One region of the Sinomonas atrocyanea genome, then DNA from elsewhere that is predicted to be linked to it. Evidence: predicted binding sites of a transcription regulator. Region 1 holds the regulator's gene; the other holds the start of a gene.

Region 1 (15,219 bases):
CACCTCGACGAGCTCCGCGCCGTCAGCGTCGGTGACCGGAACCGCTCCGGGCTGCCCCGTGCGGGTGGGCGGGTTGAACCACAGCAGGGCGAGGCCTGCCAACGCTGCCGAGGCGCCGACCCCCATGAGGCCCCAGACCGTGGAGACGTCGACGGCGACGAAGGCGGCCAGGGCGGGGCCCACCATGAAGGTGACCTCGGTGCAGATCGAGTCCAGGGCGAAGGCGGTGCGGCGCTGCCCCGCGTGGGTCATGACGCCGAGGGACTGGCGCACCACCGAGAAGACCGGCAGAGCGAAGAGGCCGCCCACGAGTGCCGCGACGAGCAGCCATGGGTAGTCCAGGTGCGGGGCGACGCCCCACACGACCGCCTCCGCCACGATGGAGGGGATGAGCGCGGGCCGCAGTCCCACCGTGTCGACCCTGCGGCCCCTCCACGGGGCACCGAGGGCGATCCCGATCGTCAGTACCGCCGCCACGGCGCCCGCGGCCGCGTACCCGAGGCCGAGGGTCTGGACGACGTGCAGGGTCAGGAGCACGCCGGCGGCGGAGTGCGGGAGCCGCGCGACCATCGCCACGAGCAGCAGGCGCCGGACCTCTTTCCGGCGCCACAGGTGCCCGTACTGGGCGAAGTCCATGGGTTCCTCTTCCGTGCGCACCGCCCGGCGGTGGCAGGGCGGAACTCAGCCGTCCGCGGCGCGGACCTTGACCTCGATGGAGTCGACGGCTTCCGCGAAGCGGGTGCTGACGGCGAGCCTGCCGTTCAGCTCTGACACCGTCTCACGCACCGCCTCCGCTGGCAAACCCGGCGCGAGGGAGACCGTGAGGCGCAGCTCCGGCCCCGCGCCGCCGCCCGCGACGATGCGCCCCGCCGCATCCCTCGACGCCACCCCTGCGCCCGGGGAGATCGCGATGCCGCGCACCGGGGCGAGCCCTTCAGCGGCCTTCTCGACCTCGTCCACGAGGGAAGGGTCCGCGTACGAGGGGGTCCATTCCTTCTGCTGGGCGAGCGCCCAGACCGCGGGGCGCCGCAGCACGAGGGTGACGTCAGCGCCCGGGTCGAGCACCAGCAGCTCGGCGCCTTCGGAGACGGCGGAGAGCGCGGCGCGGGGAGCGAACACGGCGACCGGGCGCGCGTCCCGGTGCCACGCCTCGAGGCGTTCGACGGAGGTGAAGACCGGCAGCGCCTTGCGGCCGTCCGGGGCGGCGACCGTCACGAGGGCCATGTCCGCCTCCTTGTCCTCGGCGAAGCCGTGCTCGCCGAGGCCTCCCTCGGCCAGGCTGGCCACCACGGCGACGAACACGCGCGCTCCGGCGAGGGCGCGGTGGACGCCGGCCTCGCTCCCGGTGCCCGCGACGAGGTCGGCGACCGCGGCGGCCACGGCCGGGTCCGGGCGGCCCTCGTCGGCGTCGAACTGGTGGAGGGGGTTGCCGTCGCCGCTCAGGTCGCGCCCGTCCCAGGGCTGGCCGGCGGAGTCGGCTGGGCGGCCGGCGCGGGCGAGCGCCGCGGCGATGTGCCCGGGAAGGCGGCGTTCCGTCGAAGGCGACGGGCCGTCGTCGTGCGCCCCGGCCATTCAGCGCCGCCCGGCGACGTCGAGCGCCTCCGGCAGCGTGAACTGGCCGGAGTAGAGGGCCTTGCCCACGATCGCGCCCTCGACGCCGAGGGGCACGAGGGTCCGCAGGGTGCGGAGGTCCTCGAGGCTGGAGATGCCGCCGGAGGCCACGACGGGCTTGTCCGTGCGGGCGCACATCTGCTGCAGGAGCTCGACGTTGGGCCCGCGGAGGGTGCCGTCCTTGGTGACGTCGGTGACGACGTAGCGGGCACACCCGGCGTCCTCGAGCTGGGCGAGCACGTCCCAGAGGTTCCCGCCCTCCTTGGTCCAGCCGCGGCCGGCGAGGGTCGTGCCGCGCACGTCGAGGCCGACGGCGATCCGCTCGCCGTGGCGGGCGATGGCCTTGGCCGTCCACTCGGGGTCCTCGATCGCCGCCGTGCCGAGGTTCACCCGGGCCACCCCGAGCTCGAGCGCCGCCTCGAGGGAGGCGTCGTCGCGCAGGCCGCCGGAGAGCTCGACCTTGAGCGAGAGGCCGCGCACGACCTCGGCGATGAGCGCCCGGTTGTCGCCGCGGCCGAACGCCGCGTCGAGGTCCACGAGGTGGACCCACTCGGCGCCGGCGTCCTGCCACGCGTGGGCTGCATCGAGCGGCGAGCCGTAGCCGGTCTCGCTGCCGGCCTCGCCCTGGACGAGCCGGACGGCCTGGCCGTCGACGATGTCGACGGCGGGCAGCAGTTCGAGGACGGGGGCCTGGTCGGTCATGGTGTCTCCCTCAGTGTCGTCTCCGCCGGCTCACGCGGCCGGCAGGGTCAGCAGGTAGGCCGCCACGAGGGCGGCTGCGGCGAGCGCCCCGAAGGCGATCCAAGTCCAGTTGGGCAGTCCTTGGCGGCGGAACGAGACGGCACCACCGACGAGCAGCCCCGCGAGGCCGAACAGCAGCACGGACCACATGCGTCAGGACGCCCCGGCAGCGGGCTTGGTGAGCGACTCGACCCAGTTGCGCAGGAGCCGGGCCCCGGCGTCGCCCGACTTCTCGGGGTGGAACTGGGTGGCGCACAGGGGGCCGTTCTCGACCGCGGCGATGAACGGCGCGCCGTGCTCGCTCCACGTCACGAGCGGGGGCGCCATGCGCGGCTGGGCCACCTCGAAGTCCCACGACTGCACCCCGTAGGAGTGCACGAAGTAGAAGCGCTCGTGCTCGACCCCGGCGAAGAGCTTCGAGCCCTCGGGGACGGTGACGGTGTTCCAGCCCATGTGCGGGACGACGTCGGCGGGGAGGAGCTCGACCGTGCCGGGCCACTCGCCGAGGCCCTCGGCCTCGACGCCGTGCTCGATGCCGCGCTCGAACATGACCTGCAGGCCGACGCAGATGGCGAGGACGGGCCGTCCCCCGGCGACGCGGCGGCCGATGATCCGCAGTCCGTCGACCGCGGCGAGCTCCTTCATGACGGTCGCGAAGGCCCCGACCCCGGGCACGACGAGGCCGTCCGCCGCGAGCGCGTCCTCGGCCTTCGAGCTCAGGGTTACGGCCGCTCCGGCGCGCTCGAGGGCGCGGACCGCGGAGCGGACGTTCCCCGATCCGTAGTCGAGCACGACGACGGTGGGCCGGCCGTGCGGGTCCGGCACCTTCTCCGCGGCGTGCCTCGGGTCGACGACGACCGCGCCCGGGGTGCCCTCGGGGGCGGTGGGAAGGGCGTCGGGCGCCGCGGTCACAGGGCCCCCTTCGTGGACGGGATGGCGTCGCCGATGCGCGGGTCCGGCTCGACGGCGGCGCGCAGGGCCCGGGCGAAGGCCTTGAACTGGGCCTCGACGATGTGGTGGGGGTCGCGGCCCGCGAGGACGTTCATGTGCAGGCAGATCCCGGCGTGCAGGGTGATGGCCTCGAACACGTGGCGCGTGAGCGAGCCGGTGAAGTGGCCGCCGATGAGGTGGTACTCCTGGCCTGCCGGCTCCCCGCTGTGGACGAGGTAGGGGCGCCCCGAGACGTCCACGACCGCGTGCGCGAGCGCCTCGTCGAGCGGCACCGAGGCCTCGCCGAAGCGGCGGATGCCGGCCTTGTTGCCGAGCGCCTGCTTGAGGACCTCGCCGAACGTGATCGCAATGTCCTCGACGGTGTGGTGGACGTCGATATGCGTGTCCCCGGTCGCCTTCACGGTCAGGTCGATCAGCGAATGCTTGGACAGGGCCGTGAGCATGTGGTCGTAGAACGGGACGCTGCTGGAGATGTCGGAGCGGCCGGTGCCGTCGAGGTTGATGTCGACGAGGACCGAGGACTCGCTCGTGGTGCGCTCCATCCGCGCGGTCCGCTGGGTCACGGGCGCGGTCTGCAGCTCGGTACTCATGGGTGTGTGTCCTTCGATCAGGCGTCTGCGGGGGTGCTTCTTTTATTCTAGGCGGCGGGCAGGCGGCCGTCCGCGGCGAGGAGCTCCTCGAGCCGCGTCAGGAACGCGCTCGTCTCGCGCTCGGTGCCCGCGGTGACCCGCAGGCTCCCGGGGATCCCGACGTCGCGCACGATCACGCCCGCCTCGAGCAGGCCGTGCCAGATCTTCTGCGGGTCGCCGAGACCTGTGAAGAAGACGAAGTTCGAGTCCGAGGACGCCGGGGTGAGGCCCATGCGCGCCAGTTCCTTCACGATGCGGTCCCGCTGGTGCTTGATCTCCTCGACCTCGGCCATGAGGGAGGCCCGGTGCTCGAGCGCGGCGAGCGCCGTGGCCTGGGTGACGGCGGAGAGGTGGTACGGGAGGCGGACAAGGCGCAGCGCGTCGATGACCTCGGGGGCGGCGGCGAGGTAGCCCAGGCGTGCGCCGGCGAGGGCGAAGGCCTTGCTCATGGTGCGCGTCACGATCAGCCGGGGGCGGCCGGGCAGCAGCGTGAGGGCGCTGTGCGTGCCGAGCTGGGCGAACTCGGCGTACGCCTCGTCGACGATGACAATGGCCTGGCTCGCCTCGCCCGCCTCGTAGACGGCCTCGACCACGTCGAGGCCGAGAGCCGTCCCGGTCGGGTTGTTGGGCGAGCACAGGAAGACGATGTTCGGGGCGAGCTCGCGCACCTGGCGCGCGGCCGAGGCTGCGGTGAGCTCGAAGTCCTCCTGGCGGGTGCCCTTCAGGTACGCGGTGCCGGTCCCGGCGGCGAGCAGCGGGTACATCGAGTAGGTGGGAGGGAAGCCGAGGGCCGATCGCCCCGGGCCGCCGAAGGCCTGGAGGATCTGCTGCAGCACCTCGTTCGACCCGTTGGCGGCCCAGAGCTGCTCCGGGGCGAGGCCGTGCCCGAGGTACTCGGCAAGGGACTCCCGCAGCCGCGTGAACTCACGGTCCGGATACCGGTTCAGGCCCCCGACGACTCCGCGGACGGCCTCCACGATGGCGTCCTGGACGTCCTGCGGGACGCCGTGGGTGTTCTCGTTGACGTTGAGCTGGATGGGGACATCGATCTGCGGCGCGCCGTACGGATGCTGGCCGCGGAGGTCATCGCGGAGAGGGAGCCGGTTGAGTCGCTGAAGCTGGTCGTCCACTGCTCCAGCCTACGCCAGCGCCCTCGGCGCACCCCATTCGGAGGCGGCAGGACAGGGCGTTCGTGACGCCCGGCACCGGAGCCGCCTTGCGGCTACTTGAGGACCGGGACGAGGATCTGTTCGCCGGGGAGCACCCGGACGCCGGTGAGGCCGTTGAGGTCCTGGATCTGACTGACGGTGACCCGCGGATCCTGGTTCGGCACGCGCCGGGCGGCGATCGTCCACAGGGACTCCCCCGGCTGCACCGTCACGGTCACGGTGGCCCCCGGGCCGGTGAGGGGCGCCGCGCCCGCCTGGGCCGGCACCGTGAGGGCCGCCCATGCGATGAGCATCGCGAGCGTTGCCAGGAACAGCGGGACGACGACGAGGACGATGCGTCCCCGCCGCGTCAGGCGCAGCGGCGTGCGGGAGGTCCGTGCCGCGCGGGGTGCCGCGAGGGGGCCGAGATGGATCGCGTGTGCCATGGTCTGCCTTCCCCTGCACCTCCCGGGTCCGGCGGCGCGGCGGGCTTCGATTCTTCGAAGCTCCAGCGCAGGAGCGGGACTCGGAGGTGCAGTTTCTTCGAATGCATCTTCGAACTTCTTGGTTCCTTCCTAGCACCTGTCCACGAACAATGTCCAGACTCGCTCGAACATGTGTTTGAAAGGTGCACACAACTGTCCTACGGTGGGAGCAGCACGGGGCACGGGCCCGAACCTTCGGACCGGCTGCTCCCTCTCAAGGCCATGGAGACATGGTGCGGAGGGGGTCCGACAGTTCTGGTCCCGAGCCGGTACAGACCGCGCGGAGGCGCGGGCGGCGAAGGGACAGGGACGGCATGGCACCACGGACGAAGGCGGCAAAAGGGCTGACGGCGCGCCAGAAGAGGATCCTCGAGACGATCCAGCGCTCGGTACAGCTCAAGGGGTACCCGCCCTCGATGCGCGAGATCGGCGACACGGTCGGGCTCGCTAGCCTCTCGAGCGTCACGCACCAGCTGTCGCAGCTGGAGAAGCTCGGCTACCTGCGGCGCGACCCGAAGCGTCCGCGCGCCATGGAGGTCCTGATGCCGCTCACCCTCGACGAGGGCGAGCTCAGCGTTAGCGGCGAGGGCGCCGCGGCGCTGCTCGGCGCCGGCGGGGCCACGCTGGAGACCATGGCGTCCGCAGCGGACACGGCCATGGTCCCGCTCGTCGGCCGCATCGCCGCCGGTGGCCCGATCCTCGCCGACCAGGCGGTCGAGGACGTCATGCCGCTCCCCCGCCAGCTCGTGGGCTACGGGGAGCTGTTCATGCTCCGCGTCAAGGGCGACTCGATGATCGATGCGGCCATCTGCGACGGAGACTGGGTCGTCGTCAGGCGGCAGAACAGCGCCGAGAACGGCGACATCGTCGCCGCCCTGCTCGACGACGAGGCCACGGTCAAGACGTTCCGGCAGCGTGACGGCCACACCTGGCTCCTGCCCCAGAACACCAGGTACGAGCCCATCCTGGGCGACGAGGCGACGGTCATGGGCAAGGTCGTCTCGGTGCTGCGCTCCGTCTGAGCGCAGCCTCAGCCCGCCTGCGCGAGCCTCCCGAGCGCGTCCAGCACCACGCGGCGGTCCGTGGTGCCCCACAGCGGCGGCAGTGCCCCGCGCAGGAAGGCGCCGTAGCGCTCGGTGGCGAGGCGCGAGTCGAGCACGGCCACGACCCCGCGGTCCGCGGTCGTGCGGATGAGCCGCCCGGCGCCCTGGGCGAGGCGCACCGCCGCGTGGGTCGCGGAGACGCTCATGAAGCCGTTGCCCCCGGCCTGGGCGACGGCCCGGGAGCGGGCGGACATGAGCGGGTCGTCCGGGCGCGGGAACGGGATCCGGTCGATCACGACGAGCCGGCACGACTGCCCCGGCACGTCGACCCCCTGCCAGAGGGACATGGTCCCGAACAGGCAGGTGTCCGGCTCCGCCGCGAACTGCTTCACGAGCGCGCTCATGGACGACTCGCCCTGGCACAGGATCGTGGTCTCCAGCCGCGACCGCAGCTCGTCGGCGGCCTCCTCGGCCGCGCGCCGCGAGGAGAACAGGCACAGCGCCCCGCCGCGCGAGGCGGCAAGGAGTGCCTCGAGCTCGTCGAGCGCCTCGGGCGAGACGCCGCGGCCGGGCTTGGGCAGGTGCCGGGCGACGTAGAGCATGCCCTGCTTCGGGTAGTCGAACGGGGAGCCGACGTCCACGCCGGTCCAGGTGGGCGCGCCGGGCCCCAGGAGGCCGAGGGCGCCCGCGGTGGGCTCGAAGGCGGAGCCGATCGCGAGCGTCGCGCTCGTGAGCACCACGGTGTGCCCGTCGAAGAGCCCGTCGCGGAGCCTGCCGCCGATGCTCAGCGGCGCGATGTGGAGCATGGCCGGTGCGTCGTCGTCCGGCGTGGAGTAGCCCGTGACGGGGTCCGGGGCGCCCAGGCGGGTGACCCAGACGACTTCGCGGTTGGCCTCGGCATCGAGGAGCCGCTCGCAGACCTCCAGCACGGCCATGAGCCGCGACCGGGCGACCTGCCGGGCGCCGTCGGCCGACTGCGACTCCCCAGGCTTCGAGTCGGAGAGGGCCACGCGGCACGCGTCCCGGACGAGCGCGACGTTCTGCGCCTGCTCCTCGTTCAGGCCGCGCGCCAGGAGGCCGGTAGGTGCGGAGGTGAGCGAGAGCTCCAGGGCGGTGGCGGCGCCCTGGAGCGCCTCGACCGAGATGGCGCAGTGCCGGCGCGCGCTCGAGGCGGCCGCCTGGATCATCTGCCCGGAGAGCTGGGCGCTCACGGCGCCGGTCACCCGGTCGGCGAGCTCGTGGGCCTCGTCGACGACCACCACGTCATATTCCGGGAGGACATTGAGGCCCTCGAAGGCGTTGATGGCGAGCATCGCGTGGTTGGTCACGACGATGTCGGCCTCGGCCCCGCGCTGGCGGGCGAGCTCGCTGAAGCATTCGGCGGCGAAGGGGCACTTCTGCGCGCCGAGGCACTCAAGGGCGGTCACGGAGACCTGCCGCCAGGCACGGTCGGTGACGCCGGGGACGAGGTCGTCGCGGTCCCCGGTCTCGGTCTCCTCGGACCACTCGCGCAGCCGCTGCACCTCGCGGCCGAGCTGGCTCGTGGGCCCGGCGCCCGGGTGGGGCACCGCGTCCTCGCCGAGGGAGAACAGCTGGCCCTCGGCCGGCTCGTCGGTCGGGAACCCGCCCTCGAGCTTGTGCCGGCACAGGTAGTTGGAGCGGCCCTTGACCAGGGCCACGTCCACCGGCCGGTCCAGGTGGGGCGTGACCGCCTCGAGCAGGCGCGGCAGGTCGCGGCCCACGATCTGCGCCTGGAGCGCGAGCGTCGCGGTGGCCACCACTGCCGGGCGGTCGCTCGCCTGCGCATGCGCGATGAGCGGCACGAGGTACGCGAGCGACTTGCCGGTGCCGGTGCCGGCCTGGACAAGGAGGTGCTGGCCGTCGGCGATCGCCCGGGCGACCTGCCTGGCCATCTCGTGCTGGCCGTCGCGCTGCTGGCCGCCCATCGCGGCGACCGCCGCGTCCAGGAGGCCGAGCGCCTCGCGCTCGTCTGCCGCGCCGGCGGACGGTGGGCGCACGACGGCGGGCGCGCCCCCGCCGTCGTGCGCTGCGGTGCGGTGGGGATCAGTCATGGACGACGAACGGCTCCAGCTCCGCCGCGAACTCCTCCCGGACCACGACCTCGACGCGCGTGCCCGACTCGACGTGCTCGAGCGAGCGGATCTCCGCGCTCGAGGTGTGCAGCCGGTTGAGGATGTCGCCGCGGCTGTAGGGCACGAGGATCGTCAGGGCCACGTCGGGGCGCGGGATCGCGTCGCTGATGGCCTCCTTGAGCTCCGCGATGCCCTGCCCCGTCCGGGCCGAGACCACGACGTGGCGGGGCTCGCGCTGGCGGAGCCGCTCGAGGACGAACGGGTCCGCCGCATCGGCCTTGTTCAGGACGATGATCTCGGGGACCTTCCGGGCGTCGACGTCGGCGAGGACGGCGCGCACGGCGGCGATCTGGCCCTCGGGATCCGGATGCGACGCGTCCACCACGTGCAGGATCAGGTCGGCGTCCGCGACCTCCTCGAGGGTCGAGCGGAAGGCCTCCACGAGCTGCGTGGGCAGCGAGCGGACGAACCCGACGGTGTCCGCGAGCGTGTACGGCAGGCCGTCCGGAGTCTCGGCCCGGCGCACGGTCGGGTCGAGGGTCGCGAACAGCGCGTTCTGCACGAGCACGCCCGCGTCCGTGAGGCGGTTGAGCAGCGAGGACTTGCCGGCGTTGGTGTAGCCGGCGATCGCGACCGAGGGGACCTCGTTGCGCTTGCGGTTGGCCCGCTTGGTCTCGCGGGCCGGCTTCATGCCGGCGATCTCGCGGCGCAGCTTGGCCATGCGGGTGCGGATGCGCCGCCGGTCGAGCTCGATCTTGGTCTCGCCGGGGCCGCGGGAGCCGATGCCGCCGCCCGCGGCGCCGACGCGGCCGCCGGCCTGCCGGGACATCGACTCGCCCCAGCCGCGCAGGCGCGGGAGCAGGTATTCGAGCTGGGCCAGCTCGACCTGGGCCTTGCCCTCGCGGCTCTTCGCGTGCTGGGCGAAGATGTCGAGGATGAGCGCGGTCCGGTCGATGACCTTGACCTTGACGATGTCCTCGAGCCCACGCCGCTGGGACGGGGAGAGCTCCGAGTCCACGACCACGGTGTCGGCCCCGGTCGCCGCGACGATGTCGCGCAGCTCGAGCGCCTTGCCCGAACCGAGGAAGGTCCCCGCGTCCGGCTTCTGGCGGCGCTGGACCACGCCGTCGAGCACCTCGGACCCCGCGGTCTCGGCCAGCGCGGCGAGCTCGCGAAGGGAGTTCTCCGCGTCCTCGAGCGTGCCCTCGGACCAGAGGCCGGCGAGCACGACGCGCTCGAGGCGCAGCTGCCGGTACTCGACCTCGGTGATGTCCTCGAGCTCGGTGGACAGGCCCGCCACGCGGCGCAGGGCGCGCCGCTCGGCGAGGTCCTGCTGGTCGCCGTCGTAGTCTCCGTGCTCAGTCTCGACGTCGGAGATGGCCAGCGCACGGCCGTCGCCGAGCGCGCCCCGGGGGCGCTCCGAGCGCTGGTCGGCCCGGGAGCCCTTGGCGGTTGCAGCCTCCTCCTTCGCGAGGATCCTGTCAATCACCGCCTGGATGTCGGCCGGGCTGAGGTCCTGGGGCGCGTCGCTGCCCCCTGCCGCACGGGACGATCCCGTGGTGTGCTGTTCGTCGGTCATGGTCTCCTTCGAGGATGCAGTTCCAGAATAGTGCGGGCGCGCGGCGGCGCCACTGCGAGGCGGGGTGGGCTGTGGAAAAGCGCCCAGAGGGTGCTCGGGCAGCACGGTGCTCCTTGGTGGTCTCTGTTCGTGGTCCGGCCGGAATGGTCCATCGGCTCGGGGAAGGCCCGGAAACCCCGGCTGCGCACCTCAGGGGAGGGCAGCGGGAGGTGTCATCGGGTCACTTGAACAGGCGCATGAATCAAGTATACCGGATGCTGGGGGCCGCCCGCGGGGCACTGCCCGTGCGCGGCTCACGCCCCCGTCGGATTCGCACTAGGCTCGATTCCCATGGACCAGGCACACTACTTCAACGCCGACCCCGACATCCCGGACGTGCGCCGGCCGCTCGCCGTGGTCCTCGAGGGGCGCGAGGTGACGCTGCGGACCTCGGCTGGCATCTTCAGCCCGGACGGCATCGACAAGGGCACCGCGGTGCTCCTGGCCGAGGCGCCCGACCCGGCCCCCGAGGGCCACCTGCTCGACATCGGCTGCGGCTGGGGGCCGATCGCGCTCACCCTGGCCCTGCGCTCCCCCGCGGCCCGCGTCCACGCGGTCGACGTCAACACACGCAGCCTGTCCCTCACCGCCGAGAATGCCAGCCTGCTCGGGCTCGCCAATGTGGCGGCCGAGCTCCCCGGCGACGTCGACCCCGACATCCGCTTCTCGACCATCTGGTCCAACCCGCCCATCCGCATCGGCAAGGCCGCGCTGCACGAGCTGCTGCTCACCTGGCTGCCGCGGCTCGAGGTGGGCGGCGAGGCGTGGCTCGTGGTGCAGAAGAACCTCGGGGCGGACTCGCTCGCGCGGTGGCTCGCCGAGGAGCTCGGTGACGCGTACGACGTCGCGCGGCCGGCCACGTCGAAGGGCTTCCGCGTGCTGCGCCTCACCCGCCGCCGCTAGGGGTCCGGCCCATGACGAAGGTCTTCACCATCGGCCACTCGACCCGCCAGCTCTCCGAGCTCGTGGCGATGCTGCGCCCCCACGGGGTGACGGAGCTGGTGGACGTGCGCTCGTTCCCGGCGTCGAGGAAGCATCCCCAGTGGAACCAGGACGCCCTCCGCGAGGGGCTCCCCACGGGGCTCGGCTACCGGTGGCTGCCGGCCCTGGGCGGCCGCCGGCACACGCCTGCGGGCACGCCGACTCCGAACGGCGGGTGGCGGGTGAAGGGCTTCCGCGACTATGCCGACTACATGGCCGGCAGCGACTTCCACGAGGGGCTCACCGAACTCGTCGGACTGGCCGAGGAGGGCATCCCCGCCATCATGTGCAGCGAGGCAGTGCCGTGGCGCTGCCACCGCAGGCTCATCACCGACGCTCTCCTCGTGGCCGGCGTCGAGGTGGTGCACCTCATCTCGCCCACCTCCCAGGAGCGCGCGCAGCTCACGCCCTTCGCCCGCGTCGACGCGGACGGGCGGATCACCTACCCGCCGCCGGACGGGACGGGTGCCGGCTGAGCGCTGGGCTCAGCCGAGGGTTCCGTGCGCCACGATGACCGCGGGGCCCGAGAGCTCGACGTGCTCGCGGCCGTCGGGGCCCGGCACGAAGGAGACCCCCACCGTGCCGCCGGGGACGCCGACGGCCCACCGGTCCGGGGCACCGGCCCCGGCCCAGTACCGGATCGCGACCGCGGCCGCGCAGGCCCCGGTCCCGCAGGACTGGGTCTCGCCGACTCCGCGCTCGTGCACGCGCATGGTGATGCTGCCCACGCCGGCGGACACGAGCGGGTCCGAGGGCACGACGAACTCGACGTTCGTCCCGTGCGGCGGCACGGGGTCGACGAGCGGGGCCGTGTGGAGGCCGAGTCCTGCGAGCTCGCTCGATTCGGCGAGCGCCACCACGGTGTGCGGATTGCCCATGCTCACGCTCAGCCCGGGCCGGGCGACGTCGAGGCCGGCGGCGGTGACGGTCGCATCGCTCGCCTCGGCGGCGGCGTGCTCCGGGTGGATGAACGTCCAGGGGCCCATGTCCACAGCGAAGCCGTCCTCGCGCCGCTCGACCCGCTTCACCCCGGCCCGCGTGCCGATGGGCAGCACCTCGCCGGGCGCGAGCTCGACGAGGCCGGCATCGAGCAGGAAGGCGACGAAGACCCGCACCCCGTTGCCGCACATCTCCGAGAGGGACCCGTCCGCGTTGCGGTAGTCCATGAACCATTCCGCGCCAGGCTCCTCGGCAAGGAGTGCCTCGCCTTCGGGCAGGCGGCGCGAGCGGATGGCGCGGATGAGGCCATCGGCGCCGAGGCCCTGGTGCCGGTCGCAGAGCGCCGCGGCCTCTGCCTCGCCGAGGTGCAGTGCTCCGTCGGGGTCGGCGACGAGCACGAAGTCATTGCCGGTGCCGTGCCCCTTGGCGAAGGGCAGGCCCGCCAGGGCTGCGAGGACGTGGGGTACCGAGGTCGTCGGAACGGTCATGCCCTCAAGCCTACCGGGCCGCGCCGCGGGCCTCGGGTTGGGGCGGTGAAGCCGCCACCGATGAGGAGTCGGCCTCCCGGACCACGGCGAGCGCCTGCTCGATCAGGTCCGGGGCCTGCGCGTCCAGCCAGTGCACGCGCGGGTCTGCGCGGAACCAGGTGAGCTGCCGGCGCGCGAACTGCCTCGTCGCGACGATCGTCTCCTCCGTGGCCTGCTCCGTGGTGGACGTCCCGTCCAGGACCGCAAGGAACTGGCCGTAGCCCAGTGCCCGCGACGCGGTGCGTCCGTCGCGCAGCCCCGCGGCGGCGAGCCGGGCGACCTCGGCGGGCAGGCCGGCGTCGACCATGCGGTGGACGCGGGCGGCGAGGCGCCGATGCAGCTCGGCCCGGTCGAGGTCGAGGCCGATCTGGACGGCGGGAGCCGCGTACTGGCGCTCGGGCATGAAGGAGCTGAACGGCCGTCCCGTGAGCTCGTGCACCTCGAGGGCGCGGATGACCCGCCGCGCGTCCCCCAGCCGGCCTGCGGAGACGGGGTCGACACGGCGCAGGCGCTCGCGCAGCGGCCCGAGGCCGCGCTCGGCCGCCTCGGCCTCGAGGCGGGCGCGGACCGCCGGGTCGGTGCCCGGGAACTCGAGGACGTCGAGCGCGGCGCGGACGTAGAGGCCCGAGCCGCCCACGAGGATCGCGCGCCGGCCGCGGGCGTGGATGTCCGCGATCGCCGCCCGCGCCCACCCCTGGAAGCGGGAGACCGAGGCCTCCTCGGTCACCTCGAGCACGTCGAGGAGGTGGTGCGGGACGCCGCGGCGCTCCTCAAGGGTGGCCTTGGCGGTGCCGATGTCCATGCCGCGGTAGAACTGCAGCGCATCGGCGTTGACGACCTCGCCGTCCAGGGCGAGCGCGAGGTCCACCGCGAGGTCCGACTTCCCGGACCCGGTCGGACCCACCACCGCGATGACCGGCGGCGCGGCGGGGACGGAGCCGGCGGCGGGGGGAGCCTGAGGCGCCGGCACGACGGCGGGTGGGCGGCCGGCGTCGTCCGCGCAACCCGGCCGCCCGCTCGGCGCTGCCTGTCCCACCGGGGCTATGCGCCGCGGACGGGCAGCGCGGGCATTCCCAGGCTCACCCCGCGGCCCGTGGACCCGGCGCCCGGCGCGGGCACCCCGCAGGAGTCGGCCTGGGAGCGGTCCCACGCGTCTCCGGCGCGCGAGCGGCGCAGCGAGTAGTCGGCCGGGTCGGCGGGGTCCGCGATGAGGTGGAACGCGGCCGCCTCGGTCACGGTCACGGTGACGAGGTCGCCCGGCCGGGGGGCCTGGGCGCCCTCGGGGACGGAGAAGTGCACGAGGCGGTTGTCCCGTGCGCGCCCGGAGAGGCGGTGGGTCTCCCCCGCCTTGCGGCCGGGCTGCGCCGTCGCCATCACCTCAAGGGTGCGGCCCACCTGGGCGGCGTTCTCCTCGGCGGCGATCCTGTCCTGGAGGGCGATGAGCCTCTCGTAGCGCTCCTGGACCACGGCCTTGGGCAGCTGCTCCGCCATGGTCGCGGCCGGCGTGCCGGGGCGCTGGGAGTACTGGAACGTGAAGGCGCTCGAGAACCGGGAGCGCTCCACGACGTCGAGGGTGGCCTGGAAGTCCTCCTCGGTCTCGCCCGGGAAGCCGACGATGATGTCGGTGGTGATCGCCGCGTGCGGGATCCGCTCGCGGACGCGGTCGAGGATGCCGAGGAACTTCGCGCTGCGGTACGAGCGGCGCATCTCGCGCAGGATCCGATCGGAGCCCGACTGGAGCGGCATGTGCAGCTGCGGCATGACGTTGGGCGTCTCGGCCATCGCGTCGATGACGTCGTCAGTGAACGCCGCCGGGTGGGGGCTCGTGAAGCGCACCCGCTCGAGGCCCTCGATCTGCCCGCAGGCGCGCAGGAGCTTGCCGAAGGCGAGCCGGTCGCCGAATTCGACGCCGTAGGAGTTGACGTTCTGGCCCAGCAGGGTGACCTCGATCGCGCCGTCGTCCACGAGGGCCTGGACCTCGGCGAGGATCTCGCCGGGCCGGCGGTCGCGCTCCTTGCCGCGCAGGCTCGGGACGATGCAGAAGGTGCAGGTGTTATTGCAGCCGACCGAGATGGAGACCCAGCCGCTGTAGACGGAGTCCCGCTTGGTGGGCAGGGTCGAGGGGAACACCTCGAGCGATTCGAGGATCTCCAGCTGCGCCTCGTCGTTGTGGCGCGCGCGCTCGAGCAGCGCCGGAAGCGCCCCCACGTTGTGGGTGCCGAAGACCGCGTCCACCCAGGGGGCCTTCGCGAGGATCGTGTCCCGGTCCTTCTGGGCAAGGCAGCCGCCGACGGCGATCTGCATGCCGGGGTGCCGCTCCTTGACCGGGCGCAGCTGACCGAGGTGCCCATAGAGCCGGTTGTCCGCGTTCTCCCGGACGGCGCAGGTATTGAAGACGACCACGTCAGGCTCGGCGCCCTCGGGCGCCTTCACGTAGCCGGCTGCCTCGAGGA
Region 2 (15,219 bases), 1.5 Mb from region 1:
GTCTCGGCGTCGTCCGCGGTGATCTCGGCGTCCGTCGGGGTGACCTCGCGGGTCTCGGGGGTGATCTCGGCGTCCGTCGGGGTGACCTCGGCGTCGGTGATCACGGGGGTCTCGATGGTTTCAGGCATGCGTGTGTCCTCGCAGTGGGGAGCCTGGGGAGGCTCGTCGTCGGTCAGTTACTCAGGCCCGGCGCTCTCTCAATCCCAGGCAGGGCTCCTACGCTGCATTCGGCACCACATGCACCCGTACAGCGTTTGCTTCAGCCGGACTCCCCTATGCAATTGCCCGCTCCGCGGGCCCCAACACGCACCAGTCCTGCCTCAAGAATTGGGCAGGAGAAGGGAATTCCGGAAAGTGGGGGATGCATCCATCATACAGGACGCACGACGCCGGCCCTCACCTCGGGCGGCCAGGGCGCCGTGAGGTCGGGCACAGTCGGGTCCCGGCCCTACTCGCCGTCGCGCTCCACGGCAGCCACCACGTACTTCCGCAGCGCCGGGGCGAGGCGCAGCCCGCCGTCGGCCTCGGCGTCGAGGAGTGCCTCGGCCATCTCCGCGGTCGGGTCCGCGAGCCAGGCGCCGACGCGCACCCCGTGGTCGGGCACGTGCTCGATCCCGAACTGGGAGCCCGCCTCGACGTCCCCGGACGTGAGGACCCTCAGGTAGGCCCCGGAGAGTCCCGCGCGGGTGAACCACGAGACCCAGCCGTCCTCGCCCATGCGCCGGGCGAAGGTCGCGCACGGGATGCGAGGCATCGTCACCTCGAGCAGCGCTCCCGAGGAGAAGCGCCAGCGTTCGCCGATCACGGCGTTGCTCGCGGTGATCCCCTCGACGCGGAGGTTTTCCCCGAAGAGCCCGGGCGGGATCTCGCGGCCGAGCTCGCGCGCCCAGAGCGCGGCGTCGTCCTCCGAATAGGCGTACACGGCCTTGTCCTCGCCGCCGTGGTTCGCGCGGTCGGCCTGGACGTCCCCGCGCAGGCCGAGGCGCCGGATCCGCACCGGTCCCTCGACCGGCCGTTTGTCGATCCCCGTCACCCCCACAGAGCCGGCATCGGCGAGCAGCTGGTGGACTCGGCAGACGGCGACGACGCGGGCGGTCTTCATGGCCACCAGCGTACCCGCGGCGCCCCGCGCGGGAGCGCTCACGGATCGAAGCGGTAGCCCATGCCGGCCTCGGTGTGCAGGTGCCGGGGGTGGGCGGCATCCTCCTCGAGCTTGCGCCGCAGCTGGGCCAGGTACACGCGCAGGTACTGGGTCTCCTTCGCGTACGCGGGGCCCCACACCTGCGTGAGGATCTCCCGCTGGGTCACGAGCTGCCCCGCGCGCCGCACGAGGAGGGCGAGGATGTTCCACTCGGTGGGCGTGAGGCGGACGTCGGCGCCCCTGACGACCACGCGCCGCGCGGCGAGGTCCACGCTCAGGTCGCCGGTCTGCAGGCGGGGCGCCTCGCCGCTCCGGGCCCCCCGGCGGGCGGCAGCCCGCAGCCGCGCCAGCAGCTCCTCGAGCCCGAACGGCTTGGTCACGTAGTCGTCCGCGCCGGCGTCGAGGGCCTCGACCTTGTCCTCGGAGCCGTGCCGGGCGGAGAGGACGATGATGGGCAGGTCCGTCCAGCCCCGCAGCCGCCGGATCACCTCGATCCCGTCGATGCCGGGCAGGCCGAGGTCCAGCACCACGATGTCCACGCTGCGCTCGGCGGCGATCTCGAGGGCGTCCTCGCCCGTGGGCGCCGTGACGGCCTCGTACCCGTGGACCCGGAGGTTGATCTGCAGGGCCCGGGCGAACCGCGCCTCGTCCTCGACGATGAGGACCGTGGTGCGGCCGGGGGCCTGGGGCGCCTGGCTCATGCGGCCATCCCCGGCGCCCCGGCCCCCGGAGCCCGCACGCCTTGGGAGAGCGGGAGGGAGACGGACATGGTGAGCCCTCCCCCGGGCGTCTCCTCGGCCTCGATGCGCCCGCCCATCGCCTCCACGAAGCCCTTGGCGACGGCGAGGCCGAGCCCCACGCCCCCCTGGGCCGTGACGTCGCCGAGTCGCTGGAACGGTCGGAACACGACGAGGAGGTCCTCGGGCGGGATGCCGGCGCCGTGGTCCACGACCCGGAGCACCCCGCAGGGGCGGCCGCGCTCGTCCTGCATGCCGCTGCGTGCGGTGAGCTCGACGGCGGCCCCCGGGGCGTACCGCAGGGCGTTCTCGACGAGGTTGGCCACGGCCCGCTCGAGCAGCACCGGGTCGGCGTCGACCGCCGGCGCGTTGGCGGGGATGAGGTCGGCCACGCGGTCCTGGCCCGCGAGCCCCCGGGGCAGGACCTCGCGCCAGGTGACCGGGCGCAGGAGCGGGCGGACGGTGTCGGCGGAGATGCGGGACATGTCCAGCAGGTTCCCGACCACGTGGGAGAGGCGGTCCGTGTAGTCCTCGATGGTGCCCAGGAGCTCGGCCTCCTCCTCCGGGGTGAACTCGACGGAGGCCTGGCGCAGGCTGCTCACGCTGAGCTTGATCCCGGCCAGCGGGGTGCGCAGGTCGTGGGAGACGGCCTGGAGGATCGCGGTGCGGATCGTGTTGCCCTCCTCGAGGCGACGGTTGGCCTCCCGGCTGCGGGCCAGCTGGGCGCGCTCGCGCATCGCGACGAGGTACACGCCGAAGGCCTGGAGGGTGCGCCGCTCGCCGTCGTCCAGCGGATGCCCCGCGGCGAGGAGGGTGTAGTAGCCGTCGGGGGCCACGGCGTCGTCCGCCGCGGCGTGCGAGACCGGGGGCGCCTCCCCCGCGGTGGCGAGCACGTCCCAGCCGGCGGCCTGCCCGGATGCGGCAGCGGGGCCGTCCGCGGGGCGCCGGGCGAGCAGCGTGACGGCGCGCAGGCCCAAGGTCGAGCGGACCCGCTCGAGGAACTCCTCCATCCCGCCGGTCGAGCCGAGGATGCCGAGGGCGAGCTCGGTCATGGCGTCCGCCTCCGCTGCCGCGCGCGTGGCCTGCTCGTAACGGCGCGTCGCGGCGCCCACGGCGAGGGCCACCGCGCACGCGACGGCGAGGAAGACGAGGAGGCCGACGACGGCCTCCGGGTGCGCCACGCTCAGGCTGCCCACGGGTTCGGCGGTGAACCAGTTGAGCAGGAGGCTCCCCGCCACGGCCGCGATGACCGCGGGCCACAGCCCGCCCACGAGGGCGACGAGGACCGCGGCGAGCAGCTGCAGGAGCTCGACGGTCGCGACCGCGCGCCCGCCCCGGCCGTCCGCGAGCAGCGGGGTGGCTGCGAGCTGGACCAGCGCGGGCAGGAGCACGGCAAGGACGAGCCCGAGCAGGGTGCGCCGGCGGTCGAGGACGCCGAGCTCCGCGAGCCGGAGCCGGTGCTCGGGCGCCGGGAGGAACGGGATCCGCTGGCTCATGCGGCCATTGTGGCAGGCGGCCCGGCAGGTGCCCGCCTGCCCGGGGGGGTTCCGGGTCAGTTCCGGGTCACCGTGCCCATGAGCGAGGCCACCGGCCGCAGGAACAGCGGCCGCGCGAGGAGCCAGAGGCCGGCGATGAGGAGCACGCCGATGGCGAAGAAGATGAACCCGAGCCAGTCCCCGCCGTCGTGCGCGGCGAACATGTGATTGAGGTTCTTCAGCGCCCCGGTGGTGAGCACGAGCACCACGTGGACGATCACGAAGACCACGAAGAAGCCCATGACCGGGAAGTGCACGGCGCGGGCCCACTCCATGGGGTAGGCCTTGTTGAGGCGGGGGGCCTTGGCGTTCGTGGGCCACACGGCGGACATGCGCAGGCCCGTGAGGATCGCGAGCGGTGCGGCGATGAACACGACCGCGAAGTAGGTCAGCTGCTGGAGCGCGTTGTAGTTGACCCAGCCGTCCTCGAGCGGCCAGTCGAGCGAGGCGTACTGCAGGGCCGCGGACACCGCGTGCGGGAAGACGTCCCACGAGGTCGGCACGAGGCGCACCCAGTGGCCGGTGGCGAACATGAGCACGAAGAACACGATCCCGTTCAGCACCCACAGGGCGTCCAGGCACAGGTGGAGCCACAGGTCGAGGCTGATCTTCTTGGGCTGGCCCTTGGTCTTGAAGAACCCCTTGTTGCTGCGCTTCCAGTAGCCCTGCGGCCGGGTCGTGAAGCGGACCTGCAGGCCCGTGCGCACGATCAGCGTCAGGAACATCATGTTCAGGAAGTGCAGCACGTTCAGCCACGCGGGCAGCCCGTCGGGGGCCCAGCTGGGCAGCGGGGCGTGGCCGGGATAGGTCGCGATGAACTGCGAGACCGCCGCGGTGCTGCGCAGCCACTTCGCGCCGAGCACGACGATCGCGAGCACGACGACGGCGCCGACGCCGACCGCCGTCGGCCGGAACCACGGCGCCCGGGTGAACCCGGACTTCGCAGGTGAGGTCTGCGGCATGGAAGGAGTCCTTGGAGAGTAAAGGGTGGGAGGGAGGGTGAGGAAAGGAGGGCGGGTGAGGAAAGGAGGGCGGGTGAGAGGACCGAACAGGCGGGCGGGGCGGGTCAGAGCCGCGAGATCGCCGCGTCCAGGTCGGCGATGAGGTCCTCGACGTCCTCGATGCCGACGGAGAGGCGCAGGAGGTTGACCGGGACGGCCAGCTCGGTGCCCTTGACGGATGCGTGCGTCATCTCGGACGGGTAGTTCATGAGCGACTCGATGCCGCCGAGGCTCTCGGCGAGCGTGAACAGCCGCGTGGACTCGGCGACCGTGCGCGCCGCGGCCTCGCCGCCCGCGAACTGCACCGAGACCATGCCGCCGAACCGGCGCATCTGCCTCGCCGCGAGCTCGTGGCCCGGGTGCTCGGGCAGGCCCGGGTAGAGCACCCGCTCGATGCCCGGGCGGCCCACGAGCCATTCGGCGATCTTCTGCGCGTTGTCCGAATGGCGCTCCATGCGCACCCCGAGCGTCTTGAGGCCGCGGGTGGTGAGGAAGGCGTCCATGGGGCCGGAGACGGCGCCGACCGCGAACTGGACGAAGCCGATCTTCTCCGCGAGCTCGCCGTCGTTGACGACGACGGCCCCGCCGACCACGTCCGAGTGCCCGCCGATGTACTTGGTGGTCGAGTGGACGACCACGTCCGCGCCGAGGGCGAGGGGGTTCTGCAGGTACGGGGACGCGAAGGTGTTGTCGACGACAAGGAGGGCCCCGGCGTCGTGCGCGAGCTCGGCGAGGGCGGCGATGTCGGTGACCTTCATCATCGGGTTCGAGGGGGTCTCGACCCACACGAGGCGGGCGCCGCCCTCGGCGACGGCGGCGCGCACGCCGTCGAGGTCCGACATGTCGACGGGCTTGTTGGCGATCCCCCACGGGGCGAGGACCCGGGAGATGAGGCGGTAGGTGCCGCCGTAGGCGTCGTTGCCGAGCACGATCCTGTCCCCCGGCGAGCACAGGGCGCGGATGAGGGCGTCCTCGGCGGCCAGGCCCGAGCCGAAGGAGTAGGCGTGGGAGCCGCCCTCGAGTGCCGCGAGCTGCTCCTGCAGCGCGTCCCGGGTCGGGTTGCCGCCGCGGCCGTACTCGTAGCCGGAGCGCAGGCCGCCGATCCCGTCCTGGGCATAGGTGGAGGAGAAGTGCAGCGGTGGGACGACGGCGCCCGTCCGCGGCTCGAACTCCTGGCCGGCGTGGACGGCCCGCGTGTTGAATCCGGTGGTCTTCTCGCCCTGCTCAGGCATGGGGGTCTCCCTTACTTGTTGAGGTTGGCCAGGAGGTCGTGGCGGGTGAGGATGCCGACGGGCGCACCGACGAAGGTGACCATGACGGCGTCGTCCTCGCTGAGCATCTTGCGCAGCTCCGCCTGGCCCTCGAGGGAGCCGATGACGGGCAGCCGCGGGCCCATGTGCTCGGAGATCTTGTCGGTGAGCATCGCCTCGCCGCGGAACAGCTTGGCGGACAGCGAGCGCTCGTCCACGGCGCCGAGCACTTCGCCCATGACCACCGGGGGCTCGGTCGAGAGGACCGGCAGGTGGCCCACGCCGTACTCGGTCATGATGTCGATGACGTCGCGGACCGTCTCGTTGGGGTGGGTGTGGACGAGGTCCGGGAGGCGGCCGTCCTTGCCCTTGAGCAGGTCTCCGACCGTCTTCTCGTCCTGGCCCGGGAGGAAGCCGTAGGAGCGCATCCAGTCGTCGTTGAAGATCTTGGCGAGGTAGCCGCGCCCGGAGTCGGGCAGGACGACGACGACGACCGCGTCCTCGGGCAGGTCCTTCGCCACACGCAGGGCGGCGGCCACGGCCATGCCGGAGGAGCCGCCGACGAGGAGGCCCTCCTCGCGGGCGAGCCGGCGCGTCATGGCGAAGGACTCGGCGTCGCTGACGGCCAGGACCTCGTCCGGGACGGACTTGTCATAGTTCCCCGGCCACATGTCCTCGCCGACGCCCTCGACGAAGTACGGCCGGCCGGTGCCGCCGGAGTAGACGGAGCCCTCGGGGTCCGCGCCGATGACCTTGACCTGGCCGCCCTCGGAGGCAGGCCGGTCCCGGGAGACCTCCTTGAGGTACCGGCCGGTGCCGGTGATGGTGCCGCCGGTGCCGGCGCCGATGACCACGTGCGTGATCCTGCCGTCGGTGTCGGCCCAGATCTCCGGGCCGGTGGTCTCGTAGTGGCTGGCCGGGGCCCCCGGGTTGGAGAACTGGTCCGGCTTGAACGCGCCGGGGATCTCGCTGACGAGCCGGTCGGAGACGCCGTAGTAGGACTGCGGGGAGTCCGGCGGGACGGCGGTCGGGGTGACGACGACCTCGGCGCCGTAGGCCGCGAGCACGGCGCGCTTCTCCTCGCCGACCTTGTCCGGGACCACGAAGATGCACCGGTAGCCCTTCTGCTGGCCCACCAGGGCGAGGCCCACGCCGGTGTTGCCGCTCGTGGGCTCGACGATGGTGCCGCCGGGGCCGAGCTTGCCGTCCGCCTCCGCCTGCTCGATCATCTTCAGCGCGATGCGGTCCTTGATGGAGCCGCCGGGGTTGAGGTACTCGAGTTTGACCAGGACCGTCGCCTTGATGCCTTCGGTGACCTTGTTCAGCTGGACGAGGGGCGTGTGCCCGATGAGTTCGACGACGGACTTGGCGTACTTCACGACCCCCACTGTAGCCTCTGGGCCCGGACGCGCAGAGGCGGGCGACTCGGGGGTTCACGCACAGCCCGGAGTTTCGAACGGCGCTCCTTTCCCGATTGACTTATTCGAACATGTTTTCGAGAATTGGAGCATGTCCCTCGCCCTCAGCTCCGATCCCGCGGCGGCCGCCGCGGGGCAGCTGCGCGAGCTCCAGGAACGCATCCACACCCTGCAGGGCCGGCGGAACCGCCAGGGCTCGCACCCCGTGCTCCCGTGCCTGGCACCCCTGTTCCCCGCGGGGCTCCGCGGCGGGGCCGCCTACTCCCTCGACACCCACCTCTCCGTCGCGATGGCCCTGCTGGCCGCCCCGTCCGCCGAGGGGCAGTGGTGCGGCGTGGCCGGGATCCCGGACTTCGGCGCGGAGGCGGCCGCCGGGTTCGGGATCGCCCTCGACCGCCTCGTGCTCGTGCCGGACCCGGGGGCAGACTGGCTCGCCACGGTCGGGGCCCTCGTCGACGTGCTGCCGCTGGTCCTGGTCCGCCCGCCCTCGGCGGCGCGGGCCGGCGAGGCCTCCCGGCTCGCCTCGCGGCTGCGCGAGCGGTCCGGCGTGCTGCTGGTCCTGGGCCCCTGGCCCCAGAGCGAGGCCACGCTGAGCCTGACGGGGTCCAGCTGGGAGGGCCTCGGCCGGGGCCACGGGCATCTGGCGCGCCACCTCGTGGAGCTCCGGGCGAACCACCGCGGGCGCGTCCGCACCGCGACCGTGGACCTCGCCTCCCCCGAGACCTTGGCCCTCCCGGTCCGCGTCCCCCGCCAGGGAGCGGGGAGCCGGCCGTGAGCTCGGCAACGGGCCCTGCCCAGCCGCCCCGGGCGCTCGTGCTGTGGTTCCCGGACTGGCCCCTCGTGGCCGCGCACCTGGCCGGGGAGGTGCCGGACCAGGCCGCGGCGGCCGTGATCGAGAAGGGCCTCGTGTCCGTGTGCTCCGCCCCGGCGCGGGCCGCCGGCGTGGCCCGGGGCCTGCGGGTGCGCGAGGCGCAGGCGCGCTGCCCCGAGCTCGTCAAGGTTCCCGCGGACCCGGAGCGCTCGGCCCGGGAGTTCGAACCCGTGGTGCGGGCCCTCGAGACCGCCGTCCCGGGCGTGCAGGTGCTCCGCCCCGGCCTGTGCGCCCTCAGGGCACCGGGCGCGGCCCGCTACTACGGCAGCGAGCAGGGTGCCGGGGGCGCCGCCCTCGAGGCCGTCTCCCGGCTGGGGCTCGAGGCCCGGGCGGGGATCGCGGACTCGGTCTTCGCCGCGGAACAGGCCGCGCGGGGCACCCAGGAGCTCTCTCCCCTGCGGATCGTGGAGCCGGGCGCCTCGGCCCGGTTCCTCGCGCCCCTGCCCGTCGCGGCCCTCGGCGATGCGAAGATCGCCTCCCTCCTGACGCGGCTGGGCCTGCGCACCCTCGAGGACTTCGCGGCGCTGCCCGCCGCCGAGGTCCGCTCCCGATTCGGCGCCGAGGGCCTCGCCGCCCATGCCCGGGCACGGGGCCGGGACCCCCGGCCCGTCCTGCCCCGGGTCCCGCCGGAGCCGCTCGACCGCTCGGCGGACTTCGAGCCCGGGCTCGAGCGCATCGACCAGATCGCGTTCGCCCTCCGCCCGGTCGCCGAGGACCTCGTCGCCGGGCTCGTGCGCGCGGGGCTCGCCTGCACGCAGCTGCGGGTGCAGATCACCGACGACGCCGGGGGCCGCTCCGAGCGCTCGTGGGGGCACCCGCACCAGTTCGGGCCCGGCGACGCGGTCGACCGGGTCCGCTGGCAGCTGCAGTCCGGCGGCCCCGAGGGCGCGGCCCGGCACCGCACCCCGTGGCGCTCCACGGGCGAGGCGCTGGCGGCCCCGGTGGTCCAGATCCGCCTGGCCCCGGAGCGGGTGGACCTCCTCGGGCGGCGCACCCAGACGCTGTTCGGCGGCGTGGACGAGCGGCTCGACCACGGCCTGCACCGCCTCCAGACGATGCTGGGGCACGGATCGGTGCTGCAGCCGGCCGCGGCCGGCGGCCGGCTCCTGGCAGAGCGCTGCCTTCTCGTGCCCTGGGGCGAGGAGGCCCCGGCCGGGACCTCGGACCTCGCCTCCCGGCCGTGGCCGGGGGCCGTCCCGCCGCCCCTGCCCGCCACGGTCTTCCCCGAACCCCTGCCCGTCGCGCTGTTCGGCGACGATGCGCGCCCCCTCGAGGTGGACGACCGCGGGCACCTCGCCTCCGCGCCGGCCTGGTTCTCCCCGGACCCGGGCACGGCCCGGCGCGCTGTGCGCAGCTGGGCAGGGCCCTGGCCGCTGCGCGAGAGGTGGTGGGACGTGGAAGGGAGCCGGCGGGCGGAACGCTTCCAGATCCTCGACAGCGAGGGAGAGGCCTGGCTGCTGCTGGGCGAGGACGGCCGATGGTGGGCCGAGGCCCGGTACGACTGAGGCCGGTACGACCAGAGCCGGCGACGACTGAGAACTGAGGGAGGAACCGATGGGGTGGACCAATCCGCCGATCCCCTGGCGGCAGCTCCACGACATCCTCGACGGCAAGGAGGTCACCGCGGACGAGCTCCGCGGACGCACCGGAGCCGGCCGGGCCCCGGTCGAGCACGACGGCGGGGACAGCCCGGCCTGGTCCCGCAAGCGCGGCCCCTACATCCCCCTCCCCGCGCTCTCCGGCGGACCCCGCGCCGGGGGCGGGGACGGAACCGACGCCCAGGCTGCGGGCGCGCACGACGGCGGCCGGTCGCCGTCGTCGGTCGGCTCGCCCGCGGCCGTGCCCTACGCGGAGCTGCACGTCCACTCGCACTACAGCTTCCTCGACGGGGCATCCTCGCCGGAGGAGCTCGTGGAGGAGGCCGTGCGGCTGGGCCTGTCCGCGATCGCCATCACGGACCACGACGGCTTCTACGGGGCGGTGCGCCTCGCCGAGGCCGCCGAGGCCTACGGGCTGGCCACCGTGTTCGGCGCCGAGCTCTCGCTGGGCCTGTCCGCCCCGCAGAACGGGCGGCCTGACCCGGAGGGCGAGCACCTGCTCGTCCTGGCCCGCGGTGAGGAGGGGTACCACCGGCTGGCCGGGGCCATCACCGCCGGGCAGCTCGCCCGGGAGGCGGAGAAGGGCCGGCCCGTGTTCGTCCTCGAAGACCTCGCCGAGCGCCTGCGCGGGCACTGCGTGGTACTCAGCGGGTGCCGCAAGGGCGTGGTCCGCAGGGCCCTCGTCGACCACGGGGAGGCGGCCGCCGAGCGCGCCGTCCGGACGCTCGTGGAGCTGTTCGGCCACGACGGGGTCGCCGTGGAGCTCTACGACCAGGGCAGCCCGCTCGACACCGACCACAACGACGTCCTCGCCGCCCTCGCCGCCCGCCTGGACCTGCCGTGCGTGGCCACGAACGCGGTGCACTTCGCCGCACCGTCCCGGCACCCCCTCGCGACGGCGCTCGCGGCGGTGCGCGCCCGGCGCAGCCTCGACGAGCTCGACGGCTGGCTGCCCGCCACCGACGGCGCGCACCTGCGCAGCGGGGCCGAGATGGCGCACCGGTTCGCGCGCTATCCCGGCGCGGTGGAGAACACCGTGCGCCTCGCCGGAGCGCTGGCCTTCCCCCTGCGCTCCGCCCGCCCGAGGCTGCCGAAGCAGGAGGTCCCGGAGGGCAGCACGCCGATGTCCCACCTGCGGGACCTCGTGGAGCTCGGCCTCGCGGACCGGTACGGCGTCCCGGGACCCGGCTGGCGGGGGCCCGTGCCGCCCGAGGAGGTCCGCGAGCGCCTCGAGAAGGAGCTCGCGGTGATCGAGAAGAAGGACTTCCCGGGCTACTTCCTCATCGTGCACGAGATCGTCCAGTTCGCCCGCAGCCGGGGCATCCTCTGCCAGGGCCGCGGCTCGGCGGCCAACTCGGCCGTGTGCTACCTGCTGGGGATCACGGCGGTGGACAGCATCGCGTACCGGCTGCCGTTCGAGCGGTTCCTCTCGAGCCTGCGCGAGGAGGAGCCGGACATCGACGTCGACTTCGACTCGGACCGGCGCGAGGAGGTCATCCAGCACGTGTACGCGAAGTACGGCCGCGCCAACGCCGCCCAGGTCGCCAACGTGATCAGCTACCGGCCCAAGAACGCGGTGCGGGACGCGGCCAAGGCCCTGGGCTACGGCCCCGGACAGCAGGACGCCTGGTCCAAGCGGCTCGAGCGGTGGGACGCCCTCTCGGCCGCCGGGTCCGACGACGCCGACGGCATCCCGCCACGCGTCGTGGCCCTCGCCGAGCAGTTCCTCGGCTACCCGCGCCACCTGGGCATCCACTCCGGCGGCATGGTGCTCACGGAGCGGCCGGTGGGCGAGGTGGTGCCGATCGAGCACGCACGCATGGAGAACCGGACGGTCCTGCAGTGGGACAAGGACGACTGCGAGTGGATGGGCCTGGTCAAGTTCGACCTGCTCGGCCTCGGGATGCTCGCGGCCCTCCAGTACTGCTTCGACCTGGTCGAGGAGCACTTCGGGGTGCGCTGGCGGATCGAGGACCTCCCCAAGGAGGAGCCCGCCGTCTATGACATGCTGTGCCGCGCCGACTCGGTGGGCGTGTTCCAGGTCGAGTCGAGGGCGCAGATGAGCACGCTCCCGCGGCTGCGGCCCCGGTGCTTCTACGACCTCGTGGTGGAGATCGCCCTCATCCGGCCCGGGCCGATCCAGGGCGGCGCGGTCCACCCCTACATCCGCCGGCGTGCGGGCGAGGAGCCGGTGACCTACCCGCACCCGCTGCTCGAGCCGGTGCTCGAGCGCACCTTGGGGGTGCCCCTGTTCCAGGAGCAGCTCATGCAGATGGCCATGGCGATCGGCGGCTGCACGGCCGAGGACGCCGACCTGCTGCGCCGGGCGATGGGCTCCAAGCGAGGGGTCGAGAAGATCGGGAGCCTGAAGGAGAAGCTCTTCGCCGGCATGGCCGCGAACGGGCTGACGCCCGAGGAGTCGAAGGCGATCTACACCCAGATCGCAGCGTTCGCCGACTTCGGCTTCGCCGAGTCCCACTCCATCAGCTTCGCGGTGCTCGTGTACGCGAGCTCGTGGCTCAAGCTGCACTACCCCGGCGCCTTCCTCGCCGCGCTCCTGCGGGCCCAGCCCATGGGCTTCTACTCGCCTCAGACCCTGGTGGCGGACGCGCGCCGGCACGGCGTCACGGTGCTCCGCCCGGACATCCTCCGCTCCCGCGCGGACGCGTGCCTCGAGCCGCATGATGGGACGCATGATGGGGCGGACGACGCCGGCCGGGAGGCTCCGGCGGCGGGCTCACCGCACGCCCCGGGGCCGGGGGCCTCGACGCAGGCCCCGGCAAGCCCGGGCCTGGAGACGTGCCTGGACCGGGTCCAGCCCCCGATCGGCCCCTTCGACCCCCAGGCCCCGGATGAGGGGGCCGCCCACCGGCGGGACGGGAGCCGCGCGGTACGGCTCGGGCTCTCCAGCGTGCGCGGCATCGGCCAGGACCTCGCCGAGAGGATCGTCGCAGAGCGCGAGGCCGGGGGCCCCTTCCGGGAGCTGGCCGAGCTGTCCCGGCGCACCGGGCTCACGGCGGAGCAGCTCGAGGCGCTCTCCTCGGCCGGGGCCCTGGACTCGCTCGGCCTCACCCGGCGCGAGGCCCTGTGGCAGTCGGGGGCAGCAGCCCTCGAGCGGCCGGGCCAGCTCCCCGGGTCCCAGCCCTACGTCCAGCCGCCGCTCCTGCCCGAACTGGCCGCGGAGGACGCCGTGGCCTACGACCTGTGGGCCACCGGCGTCGCCACCGACGACCACCCGCTGCGCCACGCCCGCGGCCGCCTCGACGCGCGCGGCGTCCTGCAGATCAGCCAGCTGGAGACCGCGGCGCCGGGAGGCCGGATCGAGGTGGCCGGGATCGTGACCCACCGGCAGCGGCCGCAGACCGCACAGGGCATCACCTTCATGAACATCGAGGACGAGACGGGGATCCTCAATGTGGTGTGCAGCATCGGGGTCTGGACCCGCTACCGGCGGACCGCACAGGCCGCGCCCGCCATGGTCATCCGCGGGATGCTCGAGCGCTCGAAGGAGGGCGTGACGAACCTGGTCGCGGACCGGCTCGAGGCACTGCCCCTGAAGGCGAAGACGGCCAGCCGCGACTTCAGGTGAGCCCCTCCCGCCCTGCCGGGACGGGACCGCTACCCGGCCTGCGGCCTGCGGGTCTCCCACAGCCCGAGGACGTTGCCCTCCGTGTCCTTGAAGTACGCGGTGAAGCCCATCTCCCCCACGGGCATGCGCGGGAGGACCGTGGAGCCGCCAAGGGACTCGATCTTCGCCAGGGCAGCGTCGATGTCCTCGACGTCGATGGTGACCACCGGCGCGGACGAGGGCGCCTGGGCGCCGCGGGCGAACATCCCGCCGTTGATCGAGCCGGCCTCTGCAGGCCTGCCCTGCTCGTCCAGCGGCGTGGTCCCCACCAGGGTGTACTCCATCTCCGGCAACGGGTTGATCTCCCATCCGAACGCTTCGGCGAAGAACCGGCGCCCCCGCTCCACGTCGTCGAGGGGGATCTCGAAATGGACAACTCCTCCAGCCATGGCGCTGCAGTCCTCTCCTGCTCGTGGAACCCTCAGGCAGTCGGATTCTCGCCCCGCGCGCGTGCAGCCGCTAGGGCAGAAGGACACCCCTGTCAGCTTCTGTCGGCGCCCCGTGGCATGATGCTCCGGTGACTCTCGCTCCCCCGCCCCCTCGGACCGCGGCCCCCGCCGCGGCGCCTCCGGAGGCAGGCTCGGCTCCACGGTGCGCGGACGCCGAGGGCACCTGGGAGGCTCCGGAGCACTACTCCCTGGCCGCGACCTGGTTCCCCCTCCAGCGCGGGGACGGCGACCCCAGCTTCGCGCCCCATCCGGGCGGGCTCTGGGCCGCCTTCGCGACTCCTGAAGGCCCCGTCTCCCTCCTCGCCACCCACCAGCGCGCCCCCGGCCGCCCCGGAACGGTGACGGTGCGCGCGTGGGGCGACGGAGCGGCGTCGGCCGTCGCCTTGGCGCCGGCGATGCTGGGCCTGCACGACGACTGGTCCGCGTTCGACGACGCGGCCTTCCTCGCCGGGCTCCCCCGCCTGGTCCGGGAGACGAGACGGCGCCACCCCGGATTCAGGCTGCCCGCCACGGGACGGATGGTGGAGGCCCTCGTGCCCACCATCCTCGAGCAGAAGGTCACGACCCTCGAGGCCCGCCGCGCCTACCGGTACCTCGTGCGCCGCTACGGCACGCCCGCGCCCGGCGCCGGGCAGTTCGCCCCGGCCGGCCTCATGGTCGCCCCGGACGCACGGGCCTGGCTCGGGATCCCCTCCTGGGAGTGGCACCGGGCCGGCGTCGGCCCGCAGCGCTCGGACACCGTGATGCGGGCACTGCGCTCCGCCGCGGGGATCGAGCGCCTCGCAGCGCGCACCGCGGCCGAGGCCTCGGCGGCCCTGCAGAGCATCCCCGGCATCGGCGTGTGGACCGCCGCCGAAGTCACCCAGCGCACGCATGCAGACCCCGATTCGATCTCGGTGGGCGACTACCACCTCGCGCACTTCGTCGGCTACGCCCTCACCGGCGAGCGCACCGATGACCACGGCATGCTGCGCCTCCTCGAGCCGTGGCGCGGCCACCGGCAGCGGATCGTCCGGCTCCTCGGCCTGTCGGGGGTGCGTGCCCCGCGCTATGGGGCGAGGATCACGATCCAGGATCACCGCCGGCACTGAGGGGCGACCCTAGACTGTGCCCATGCCCTTGGCCGTCGTCGGAGCCCTGCTGCTCGTCCTCGGCGCCGCCGCTGCGGCCGTGGGCATCCTGCCATGGCCCGCGGTCGGCGCCCTGACCGAGCGCGTCGGCCCCATTCTCGCCTTCGTCGCCTCCATCACCGTGGTGACCGAACTCCTCAACGCCGCCGGGCTGTTCGAGTGGATGGCCTCCTACTTCCGGCGCTGGGGCCGCGGGCGCGTGTGGGTGCTGTGGCTGCTCGTGGTCGGCCTGTCCCTGGCCGCCACCGTGTTCCTCTCCCTCGACACGACGGCGGTGCTGCTGACCCCGATCGTGGTGGTCCTCGCGCGGCGCTGCGGCCTGCCGCCGCTGCCCTTCGCGCTCACCACAGTGTGGCTGGCGAACACCGGCTCGCTGCTGCTGCCCGTCTCCAACCTCACCAACCTCCTCGCCCTGCACGCGCTCGGCTCCGTCTCCCCGGGGGAGTTCGCCGCACGCATGG

What was found. The regulator LexA, encoded in region 1, represses DNA repair genes until DNA is damaged. The targets are predictions, from matches to a motif close to TCGAACANNTGTTCGA.
Region 2: the regulator LexA is predicted to act here: its motif matches at 7,148-7,163, upstream of imuA' (DnaE2-dependent mutagenesis accessory factor ImuA').

Annotation. Positions count from the first base shown of each region.
Region 1 is NZ_CP014518.1:1,810,781-1,825,999, reverse strand. It holds gene SA2016_RS08420 (MFS transporter) at 1-636, opposite strand, end outside; gene SA2016_RS08415 (SseB family protein) at 682-1,572, opposite strand; gene priA (bifunctional 1-(5-phosphoribosyl)-5-((5-phosphoribosylamino)methylideneamino)imidazole-4-carboxamide isomerase/phosphoribosylanthranilate isomerase PriA) at 1,573-2,313, opposite strand; gene SA2016_RS21755 (CG2302 family histidine operon protein) at 2,344-2,502, opposite strand; gene hisH (imidazole glycerol phosphate synthase subunit HisH) at 2,506-3,177, opposite strand; gene hisB (imidazoleglycerol-phosphate dehydratase HisB) at 3,261-3,893, opposite strand; gene SA2016_RS08395 (histidinol-phosphate transaminase) at 3,941-5,062, opposite strand; gene SA2016_RS08390 (LysM peptidoglycan-binding domain-containing protein) at 5,155-5,526, opposite strand; gene lexA (transcriptional repressor LexA) at 5,880-6,587, shown strand; gene SA2016_RS08380 (ATP-dependent DNA helicase) at 6,596-8,680, opposite strand; gene hflX (GTPase HflX) at 8,673-10,280, opposite strand; gene SA2016_RS08370 (class I SAM-dependent methyltransferase) at 10,611-11,222, shown strand; gene SA2016_RS08365 (DUF488 domain-containing protein) at 11,234-11,776, shown strand; gene dapF (diaminopimelate epimerase) at 11,786-12,727, opposite strand; gene miaA (tRNA (adenosine(37)-N6)-dimethylallyltransferase MiaA) at 12,738-13,736, opposite strand; gene miaB (tRNA (N6-isopentenyl adenosine(37)-C2)-methylthiotransferase MiaB) at 13,808-15,219, opposite strand, start outside.
Region 2 is NZ_CP014518.1:3,338,038-3,353,256, forward strand. It holds gene SA2016_RS15360 (DEAD/DEAH box helicase) at 1-128, opposite strand, end outside; gene SA2016_RS15365 (MOSC domain-containing protein) at 449-1,102, opposite strand; gene SA2016_RS15370 (response regulator) at 1,141-1,842, opposite strand; gene SA2016_RS15375 (sensor histidine kinase) at 1,839-3,374, opposite strand; gene SA2016_RS15380 (cytochrome b/b6 domain-containing protein) at 3,431-4,375, opposite strand; gene SA2016_RS15385 (cystathionine gamma-synthase) at 4,480-5,646, opposite strand; gene SA2016_RS15390 (cystathionine beta-synthase) at 5,658-7,043, opposite strand; gene imuA' (DnaE2-dependent mutagenesis accessory factor ImuA') at 7,174-7,857, shown strand; gene SA2016_RS15400 (DNA polymerase Y family protein) at 7,854-9,458, shown strand; gene SA2016_RS15405 (error-prone DNA polymerase) at 9,508-13,140, shown strand; gene SA2016_RS15410 (VOC family protein) at 13,170-13,568, opposite strand; gene SA2016_RS15415 (DNA-3-methyladenine glycosylase family protein) at 13,697-14,719, shown strand; gene SA2016_RS15420 (SLC13 family permease) at 14,742-15,219, shown strand, end outside.